3 regions of the Cryptobacterium curtum DSM 15641 genome follow, and region 3 is predicted to be linked to each of the others. Evidence: predicted binding sites of a transcription regulator. Region 3 holds the regulator's gene; each other region holds the start of a gene.
The links. The regulator HrcA, encoded in region 3, represses chaperone genes, less so after heat shock. The targets are predictions, from matches to a motif close to TNTTAGCANNCNNNNNNNNNGNNTGCTAANA.

Region 1: a site for HrcA is predicted at 2,023-2,053, ahead of htpG (molecular chaperone HtpG). Genes of this name have one in related genera too.
Region 2: a site for HrcA is predicted at 1,657-1,687, ahead of CCUR_RS06570 (ATP-dependent Clp protease ATP-binding subunit). Genes of this name have one in related genera too.

The regions. Positions count from the first base shown of each region.
Region 1 covers NC_013170.1:1,522,922-1,526,209, forward strand. The annotation lists gene htpG (molecular chaperone HtpG) at 1-1,840, opposite strand, end outside; gene CCUR_RS06710 (glycoside hydrolase family 25 protein) at 2,211-3,194, shown strand.
Region 2 covers NC_013170.1:1,487,308-1,490,595, forward strand. The annotation lists gene CCUR_RS06570 (ATP-dependent Clp protease ATP-binding subunit) at 1-1,608, opposite strand, end outside; gene lysS (lysine--tRNA ligase) at 1,858-3,288, opposite strand, start outside.
Region 3 covers NC_013170.1:881,724-885,011, forward strand. The annotation lists gene dnaJ (molecular chaperone DnaJ) at 1-625, opposite strand, end outside; gene hrcA (heat-inducible transcriptional repressor HrcA) at 691-1,701, opposite strand; gene hemW (radical SAM family heme chaperone HemW) at 2,083-3,189, opposite strand; gene dusB (tRNA dihydrouridine synthase DusB) at 3,186-3,288, opposite strand, start outside.

The DNA.
Region 1 (3,288 bases), 640 kb from region 3:
CTTCCACCAGAAGCGCCTGATTGTAAAGAAGCTCCGTGTAGTCTGTTACCTTTTCGGTATCCCCTGCTTCCTGCGCGCTGCGCAGCACATCGAACACTGGATGGTTTGCATTCAGCTCGAGTACTCGCTGGCTTTTCATGCCTTCAGCATCAGGCATGCCTGCCATAACCTTTTCCATCTCAAGACTAATAGGGCCTTCCGAACTCAAAGCCGAGGGAGCATCAGTAAGCACCGGTGAAACAGCTACTTTTACCACCTTATCGCCAAGTGCTTCTTTCATGGCAGAAATAAGCGCCTCGTTTTCTTTGGTGGCTTCTTCAGCGGCAGTTTTATCGCTTTCACTTTCCAAATCGAGATTGCCGCCAGCCACATTTTTAAGTTCTTTTTCGCCATAAGACTGCATAGCCTGGAAGCAGAAATCATCAACATCCTGAGTGCACAGCAGCACGTCGTAGCCGTGTGCCAACACGCTGGTCACCATCGGCATCTTAGCCAGACGATCGACGCTTTCACCTGCTGCATAGTAGATGGCTTTTTGGTCGTCACCCATTGCTTCGATGTACTCATCAAGCGTTACCATCTTCTGCTGCTTGGCTGAATAGAACAGCAGCAACCCACCGAGTTCATCTTTCTTTGTGCCATAACTCGTGTAGATGCCATATTTCAAATTGCGGCCGAACTGCTCAAAGAACTTTTCATAGTCCTCGCGCGCATCCTTGAGCATCTTTTCTAGCTCGCTTGAGATCTTCTTCTCAACCTTGCGTGCAATGGCTGTCAGCTGGCTATTGTGCTGCAGAGTTTCACGACTGATATTCAGTGTTAGGTCCTGGCTGTCGACAACGCCACGCACGAAGTTGTAGTAATCAGGCAGCAGCTCTTCGCACTTTTCCATGATGAGCACATTGCTGCTATACAGTTCGAGACCCTTCTTGTAGTCCTTGCTCCACAGGTCAAAGGGCGATCGGGCAGGAATAAACAGCAGGACATCGTAGCTCAGCGCACCTTCTGCATGCACCGAAATGGTACGCAGTGGATCGGTGAAGTCATGAAATTGGCTCTTGTAGAACTCGTTGTAGTCTTCATCGGACACGTCGCTTTTACAGCGCTTCCAAATGGGAATCATGGAATTAACCGTTTCGAGCTCGGTATATTCTTCCCATTCAGGCTGATAGTCGTCGCTAGCATCCTCAGGCTTAGGCTTCTGACGGCTCTTCGTGCAGAGCATCTGAATGGGGTAACGAACATAATTGCTATAGCGATGGATAAGATCTTTCAATCCATATTCGGTTAAATATGAATCGTAGTTTTCTTCGTCAGTGTTGTCCTTAATCGTCAGGATTACCTGAGTGCCATGCGTTTCTTTTTCAGCTGGCTTGATCGTATAGCCTTCAATTCCATCCGACTTCCATTCCCACGCCTGATCGTCGCCGTATTTCTTGGTAAGAACGCGCACTTCTTTGGCGACCATAAACGACGAATAGAACCCCACGCCAAACTGACCAATGATATCCACTTCTGATGCGGTATCCTGCGCCTGCTTAAATTCCAAACTATCTGAATGAGCAATTGTGCCGAGGTTCGCTTCAAGGCCTTCTTTATCCATGCCGATGCCAGAATCGGTAACCGTTACCGTGCGAGCGTCCTTATCGAATGCCACATTGATAACTAGATCACTTTTGCCAATTTGGATGGAATCATCCGTCAGGCTTTTGAAGTAGAGCTTATCTTGCGCATCAGACGCATTGCTGAGCAATTCGCGCAGGAATATCTCGCGATTCGTATAAATAGAATTAATCATCAAATCCAGGAGCTTTTTGCTTTCTGTCTTAAAAACACGCATGTATGTATCCTTTCCTCGTCTGCCCAAATCATTCGCCCAGCCCGCCCGACCAGCGTATTCACCCGAGCGGCTCTCTCTATTGTGACAGTCCTGTTCATCCTATAAGCCATCGATTGCGATTCAACCGCTTCATCTCGCACTTTACTGTGCACCATGTCGCAGTAAACCGAATCTCGATTGCGTTTTAGCAATCCTTTAGCTTGAGTGCCAACTAGTGATTATAGCCACCCGCTTTATGTTCTCAAGATTTCCTGCAGTTTCGCATACTCCTGTAACCAACCGGTAAAGACACCTTAAACACAGGGCACGTATAATGGTTCCTCAAACAGCACGTCTTACATAAACGGCGCTGCAGGAAGGAAATCAACACGTGCGAGCATCTCGCGAACACGGCGACACACCCCTTAAAACACCTAAGACGATGCGCTCTGAGTATCGACGCCATCACCGTGCGTCACGCAGCCCCATCCACCAAAGCCATCGTATCCGCCCTGTTAGCAGTTCTATAACTCGGCGCACACCCGGTTGTTTCCGCACCTTTTTTGCCGCGGTCATACTTTTTGTGCTGATATCCGCTGGTTGTTCGTACATCCTTCAATCCTGCACCACTTCTACCGCGCAGCAGGAAGAACAGCCTGTTCACTACAATGCCAAAGAAACATTAATCAACCAGAACGGATACGACTGGAATAACCTCTCGAAAGATACTTCTGGACATTACCGCTACGAAATCGACGGTCAAACTGTCTCGAAGCTCGGCATCGATGTTTCCGAACACCAAGAACAAATCGACTGGTCGCAGGTAAAAAGTGACGGCGTCGACTTTGCTTTTATTCGCTTGGGCTATCGAGGAACGAGCGCCGGCAACATCCGATTGGACGAAACTTTTCAAGAGAACCTCGCCGAAGCAAAAGAAGCAGGGATTGATCGCGGCGTCTACTTCTTTTCCCAGGCAGTCAATGAAGATGAAGCACGCGAAGAGGCTCGCTTTGTTCTCGATTCCCTCAATGGTGAAGAGTTGGAATATCCCGTCGCTATCGACCTCGAGCCAAGCGACTCGACCAAAGGCAGTCGTATTGATTCCTTAAGCCGCAAACAGGTTACGGACAATGTAACCGCCTTCTGCGAAGTTATCGAAGAGGCAGGCTACCCCATGATGATATATGGGAATACTAGCGACTTGGATCGTATTGATTTCAATCGCCTGCGCAACTATCCCATCTGGTTTGCCCAATACGGCCAGGTTCCTGATTCCCTGACAGCCTTTTCGATCTGGCAATACACTGAAAAGGGGACTGTCGCCGGCGTTAGTGGAGCGGTTGATCTTAACTTGCAGCCAATCACAACAGAATGAAGGTTGTGAAACGTGCGGAAATGAAAGCTTTACGGGAGCGCTCTGTAATACCGGATACCGGAGAGGTTAAAGAACGCGCCGGCATATCCATCTG
Region 2 (3,288 bases), 610 kb from region 3:
GGCTAAGCCACTACGTGCTCGACGAATCGCCTTCGATACGGCCGTAACAGCTTCATCCTGACCAATAATACGCTCGTGCAAGACACTTTCCATACGCAGAAGCTTATCGGCTTCGGCTTCGGTTAGATCAGACACCGGCACGCCGGTCGTCATGCTCACCACATCGGCAATATCCTCTGCCGACACGTTCTGCACGTCTTTGCGCGACGACTCTTCCCAGCTCTTCTGCGCCTCGGCACGCTTATCACGCAATTGATCTTCTTGATCGCGCAATGTAGCAGCCTCTTCGAAGTCTTGATTGGCGATAGCCGCCTCTTTCTTCATGCGCATCTCGCGCAGTTCTTCGTCGATGTCGCGCAACTCGGGCGGAAGCGTCATGTTGCGAATGCGCATGCGCGCACCCGCTTCATCAAGCACGTCGATAGCTTTATCAGGCAAAAAGCGATCCTGAATATAGCGGTTTGAAAGCGTGACAGCCGCCTGCAGCGCTTCATCGCTGAAGTGCACCTGATGGTGTTCTTCGTAGCGATCGCGCAGACCCTGCATAATGCGCACCGATTGCTCTTCGTTGGGTTCGCCCACCGTAATAGGCTGGAAGCGCCGCTCGAGAGCTGAATCTTTTTCGATATGTTTGCGATACTCGTCGATCGTTGTCGCGCCAATCACTTGGATTTCACCACGAGACAGAGGCGGCTTTAAAATGCTCGCTGCGTCGATAGAGCCTTCGGCGGCGCCAGCACCAATAAGCGTATGCAATTCGTCGATAAACAGAATAATATCGCCCGCATTGACCACTTCACGAATGCATTTTTTCAAGCGCTCTTCGAATTCACCGCGGTACTTACTGCCGGCTACCAAACTTGAAATATCAAGCGTGAACAGGCGGCGATTGCGCAAGATATCAGGCACCTGATTTGAAACAATCAATTGTGCCAAACCCTCCACCACAGCCGTCTTCCCAACGCCCGGTTCGCCAATGAGCAGGGGATTATTTTTCTGACGGCGGCAGAGTATCTGCATAATACGTTCGATTTCACCCGCGCGGCCAATAACCGGATCGAGCTTTCCGTCGAACGCTTTCTTGGTAAGGTCGGTGCCATATTCTTTCAGGGCACTTTCGGAAGGAGTGCTCTGTACATCAGGGTTAATCCGACCAGCAAACACCGCCGATTGTCCGACGAGATCGTTTAAGGCTCCGCGTACGGCATCACCCGTAACGCCCATGCGAGCAAGTACGTCGATAGCCACACCTTCGCCCTCGCGAATAATGCCCAGCAAAAGATGCTCGGTAGAAATGTAGCTCTGTCCCATCTGCATAGCTTCACGCAGGCTGTTTTCTAGCACCCGCTTAACCCTCGATGTGAAGCCCAAATGTCCCGACACATCGGTATCAGGATCGATAGCAACTACTTGCCGAATTGTCTGAACAGTCTCATCGTATGTAACATTCAAGCGATCAAGCGCTTGTGCGGCAAGGCCATCTTTTTCCTTAATAAGCGCAAGAAGTATATGTTCGGTACCAACATAGGGCTGATGCAGAGTGCGAGCTTCGTCTTGGGCGATTACAAGCACCTTGCGCGCCTTGTCGGTAAATTTATCAAATGACATGTGCGCCTCGTTTCTTTGAGGTTTCGCGTAAGCTAATTTGTGTGGCTATCCTAGCACTCACTAATTATGAGTGCCAACGACTCACCTTCTTTTTGAGAATCTGATACCTTTCCGTAATACGAGGTGCACGCAAAAAGAATCGCACTTATTGCGCCGAACCATTACGCCTTACCGCATGTCTCGAGGTGGCGATATGTAATCAGCATTGCGCTTTACCGCCTGTATCGGGGAATCGATCGATGATTAGTGTTATTCAGCCGAGAAGGAATCTTTATTCGGGTCGATTTCCTTCATCGCTGCAATAACGCTGGTAAACCATTCGTCGAGGTCCATTTCCATAAGCTCAGCTCCATGGGTAATTTGATCGCGATCACACCCAGCAGCAAAGCTCTTTGTCTTGAACTTTTTCTTCAGCGACTTCAGAGAGAAATCTTGCACCGATCGAGATGGGCGCACCATAACGCACGCATCAATAAGCCCTGATAACTCATCACACGCAAACAGAACCTTTTCCATTTTTGCCTCAGGAGCAGGCAGTGCTTTATTCCAGTCGAAATTATGCGTTTGAATTGCACGCACCAACTGCGGATTCACGCCGAGAGGCAAAAGCATCTCGGCAGTCTTGACAGTGTGGTCATTCCCGTCGGGATACTCTTCCCAATCAAGATCGTGTAGCAAGCCGACAATACCCCAAAACTCGATGTTATCTGGATCAAACTGAGCCGCGTAATAGCGCATAAGCCCTTCAAGTGTCTGACCATGCTCAATGTGAAACGCGTCTTTGTTATGCTCTTTCAATAGTTCGAAGGCTTTATCGCGACTGATACCAGCATCAAGCTGGTCACCTGGCTGAGGGGCAGGAACTTTTTTCCACGGGCTGTCGATAGCTTCCACGTCTGATACGGTTGCTGCTTCTGTCGTGGGCTTTGTCGCGCAAGTCGTCCCTGTTGCAGAATCGGGCAGAGAAACGTCCCCTTCGGGCGCAGCAGTGGCCGTGGTCTTCTCTCCCGCAGTGCTCATAACTCCTTCGCCATCAATCGCAGCTGAACGCTGAGTATTTCGCTCAGGCCGCATATGGGGGAAGAGCAAAACATCACGAATAGATACTGAATCAGTCAGCAGCATAACTAAACGATCGATGCCAATACCAATGCCTCCCGCAGGCGGCATGCCATACTCGAGGGCGCGAACATAGTCGGTGTCGTACTCCATCGCCTCTTCATCGCCATGGCGTTTTGCTTCCATCTGGGCGGCAAAACGTGATTCCTGGTCAACGGGGTCGTTGAGCTCAGTAAAGGCATTGGCGTATTCATGACCGGCAATCACCAGCTCAAAGCGATCGGTCAGACGCGGATCTTTTGGCTTGCGCTTTGCAAGCGGGGATACCTCAACTGGATAGTCGCAGACAAACGTTGGGTTCACAAGTGTGCGCTCACACAGCTCGTCATACAGCTCAAACATGAGCTTACCGGATCCCCAATCCTGCTTCCATTCAAGACCAAACCGGTCGAAAATCAAATGATACGTTTCAGGCGGCGTGTCGATATCAACTGTCTCCCCCACGACCTCACTAACTAATTCAGCCATCGATACACTGCGCCATTCGCCGGAAAGATCGATTGACGTGCCTTGATAGGTGATGATTTCACTGTCGCACACCGCATGGAGACCAGCCTTAAC
Region 3 (3,288 bases):
GTCCCTGCCCTTCGCATTCTGGACAAGGATCCGTCACAATAGTGCCGGTGCCGTTACAGCGCGGACAGGTCGAAGCGGTCTGCATGTCTCCTAAAAAGGTACGCTGAACGGTAACAACACGGCCTTGTCCATGGCAATCGGGACATGTAGTTTCCTTTCCATCAGGACCCAATCCGCTGCCGCCGCATTCGGGACACGGCGCAAGGCGATCGTAGACAATTTCTTTCTTCACACCAGCGGCCACTTCTTCAAGCGTAAGCCGCAAGCCCACGCCCATATCACGCCCCTCACGCCGCATACGCACGCCACCTTGACCGCCGCCAAAGAAGCTGCTGAAGATGTCGCCCATGCTGCCGAATCCGCCAAACAGATCGTCGAGATCGACATATGGTGCATTGCCACCAGCACTACCAGGGATAGTGCCAAACCGATCATACTGAGCACGCTTAGCCGGATCGGAAAGCACGTCATATGCTTCGTTTAATTCTTTGAACTGTTCCTCGGCATCATCCGCTTTATTGACATCAGGATGAAGTTGCCGTGCACGACGTCGGAACGCCTTCTTGATCTCGTCATCGGTGGCTGTCTTTTCAACCCCGAGTACTTCGTAGAGATCTTTGGACATGAAACGTTCTACCTTCCTTTACCGATCCAACGCTACCATCTTTACAAGAGCGCTAGCTGTCTTCCTTATGCGTCTGTGTCACCCAAGGCGCTCTGCGCTGTGCGCACCGCCTTGATAACTTGTGCGTAATTCATTCGTGTTGGCCCAATGACTGCCACAATTCCTTCGCTGTGGCCACGACCGTAACGACCAGCCACCACCGACACTCCCGCAAGAGAGGCGGCTCCGTTTTCGCTTCCGATACGCACTGTGGTATTCCCATCGCTATCAACATCGTGCAGTATACGCAACAAAATCGTATCGTCTTCAAGCACTTCAAGTACGGGCATCAATGCCTGTGCCTGCGCAAATTCGGGTTGTCGGACCAACGCTTTGAGACCTTCTTGATGAGCACGCCCTGCCGAGCCTTCTTCAACAAGGCGTAGCGTCTCGCGTATAAGAAGGCGTGTTAAATGGTCGGGAAACTGTTCCTCGTCAATATGATGCGGTATATCATCTGGTTGTTTATCGACAATCAGCGCGTTTAAGGTCTCCTGCACGGCATGTACTTCATCAGGTGATACTTCGCAGGGACATTCCACCTGACGATCAAGCACCTGTCCTTCTTCAGTTACCACCACAATCATGACGCGCCGCGCTGAGAGCGCCACGAGTGTAATCTGTCGCACTGACAGCGAAAGTGTTTGTGGGGGCAATACGATCGATAAGCATTCTGTCAGGCGAGCCAACGCCGACGTGGTGCGATCCATCAAATCGTCGAGTTCAAGCGCTGAATCTTTCAGCGCCCGCGCCGCACGGCGAGAATCTTCATCAAGGTCTTCTTCGGTAACATACGAGCCCAACAAGTCATCGACAAATGCGCGATACCCGAAATCGGTGGGAATGCGCCCAGCGGACGTATGCGGCTGCTTAATATAGCCTGCATCTTCCAACACTGATAGTTCGTTGCGCACCGTTGCTGAACTGACGCCCAAACGATAGTTCTCAACCAGCGTGCGCGAACCAACCGGCAGGGCGTGCGATATGTATTCTTCGATCAGTGCAGCAAGCACCCGTTGGCGCCTATCAGAAAGCATCTTTGGTTCACGCTCCTTTCCGGTTACTCTTCGCAGCTACTTCGCGACTGTTTGGTGAAAGGCTCTTCAAAAACTCGTCAGCTGTTTTTACAACCATCACCAAAATACGCTTTGCGACATACTTTGCTGAAAGGGCATTCTAGCAGCCAAGCCTATCGAGTGCTGATACTGTCTTCCAAAAGATACCAATATGTCACCAGGAGAACAGTCAACGTCGATGTATCGACGTGTTTAACACCATGAGGCGCACGCTGTTACCAAGGAATCCTCCGATGCAGATGAAATATATCAACCTGTTGAACGCCGTGAGGCGCACGCTGGCATACGCAATGATCGTGTTAGTACCCATGCTGGCTAGAGCGCTAAAAGTGCCCATGCTAATTAGGGTGCCAAATCAAGAAGTGCTCCATAGAGTTCATTGCCAAGCAGCCATCCTTTTTCGCTTGACTGCCATACGCCATCCGTATGTTCAACCAGACCGAGCGAGACAAGCGATGAAAACGTATTTGGTGCCTGCGGTAGCAACTTCGCCGCTTCATTAAGACGTATATCGGAAATACCCTTTGTTAGGCGCATACCTAGCATGAGATCTTCTGCTTCGCGCTGATAGCGATCGAGTCGCTCAAGAATATATCCATCCTGACTGCGCCAACGTCCCTCGTCGTTCTGTTCCATACTAACGGCTCCCGACCCTATACCGAGATACGGTACTCCTGTCCAGTAGGAACAGTTATGGCGGCATTCATATCCCATACGAGCATAGCTTGCTACTTCATATCGATAGAAACCAGCCTGCTTAAGTATACGTGAAGCATCTATCATGGCATCAGCTTGTTCATCTTCGTCAATAGCAGCAAGCAGCCCTTTACTATATAGGCTATAGAATGGTGTGCCTTCTTCGATGGTGAGCGGGTAAATACTAATATGCGAAACACCGAGCGCGATAGCTTCCTGCACACTTGAAAGAAAACTTCCAGGCGTTTGACCAGGAATACCACATATCAAATCGATTGATACATTGTGAAAGCGATCATGCGCATCGTCGATTGCACGGCGCGCATCATCAGCTGAATGAGGACGCCCCAATATACCGAGCACCGTATCGTCAAAACTCTGTACACCAAGGGAAAGCCGATTGGCTCCCAGCGCCCACAGATCACGCACCATACGCCGTGTCAGACTTTCAGGATTTGCCTCAATAGTGCATTCAACCGTATCGGTTAGGTGCATTGAAAGAGATAGTGCATACAGTAACTGAGTAAGGCGGGCAGGTCCTAGAAATGTTGGTGTGCCCCCACCAAAATAGACGGTTTCAATATCACTCAACAACCCGTCGCGCCCACGGGCACGCAGGGCAAGCACAACCGCTTCAACATATGCATCCATTTCGCTGTTGTGTCCTGGAACATGTGATGCAAAATCGCAATACGAACATTTTGCCCGACAGAACGGAACATGCACATAGAGCGCTTTGAAAGGATCGTTCATTGCGCATCCTCACGCATTTCAAGTTCGTCGAGACGGCGATCCATTTCGTCAAATGCAGCCTCAAATTCTGCAAGCGACCGGCATCGATTCAACGCTTCG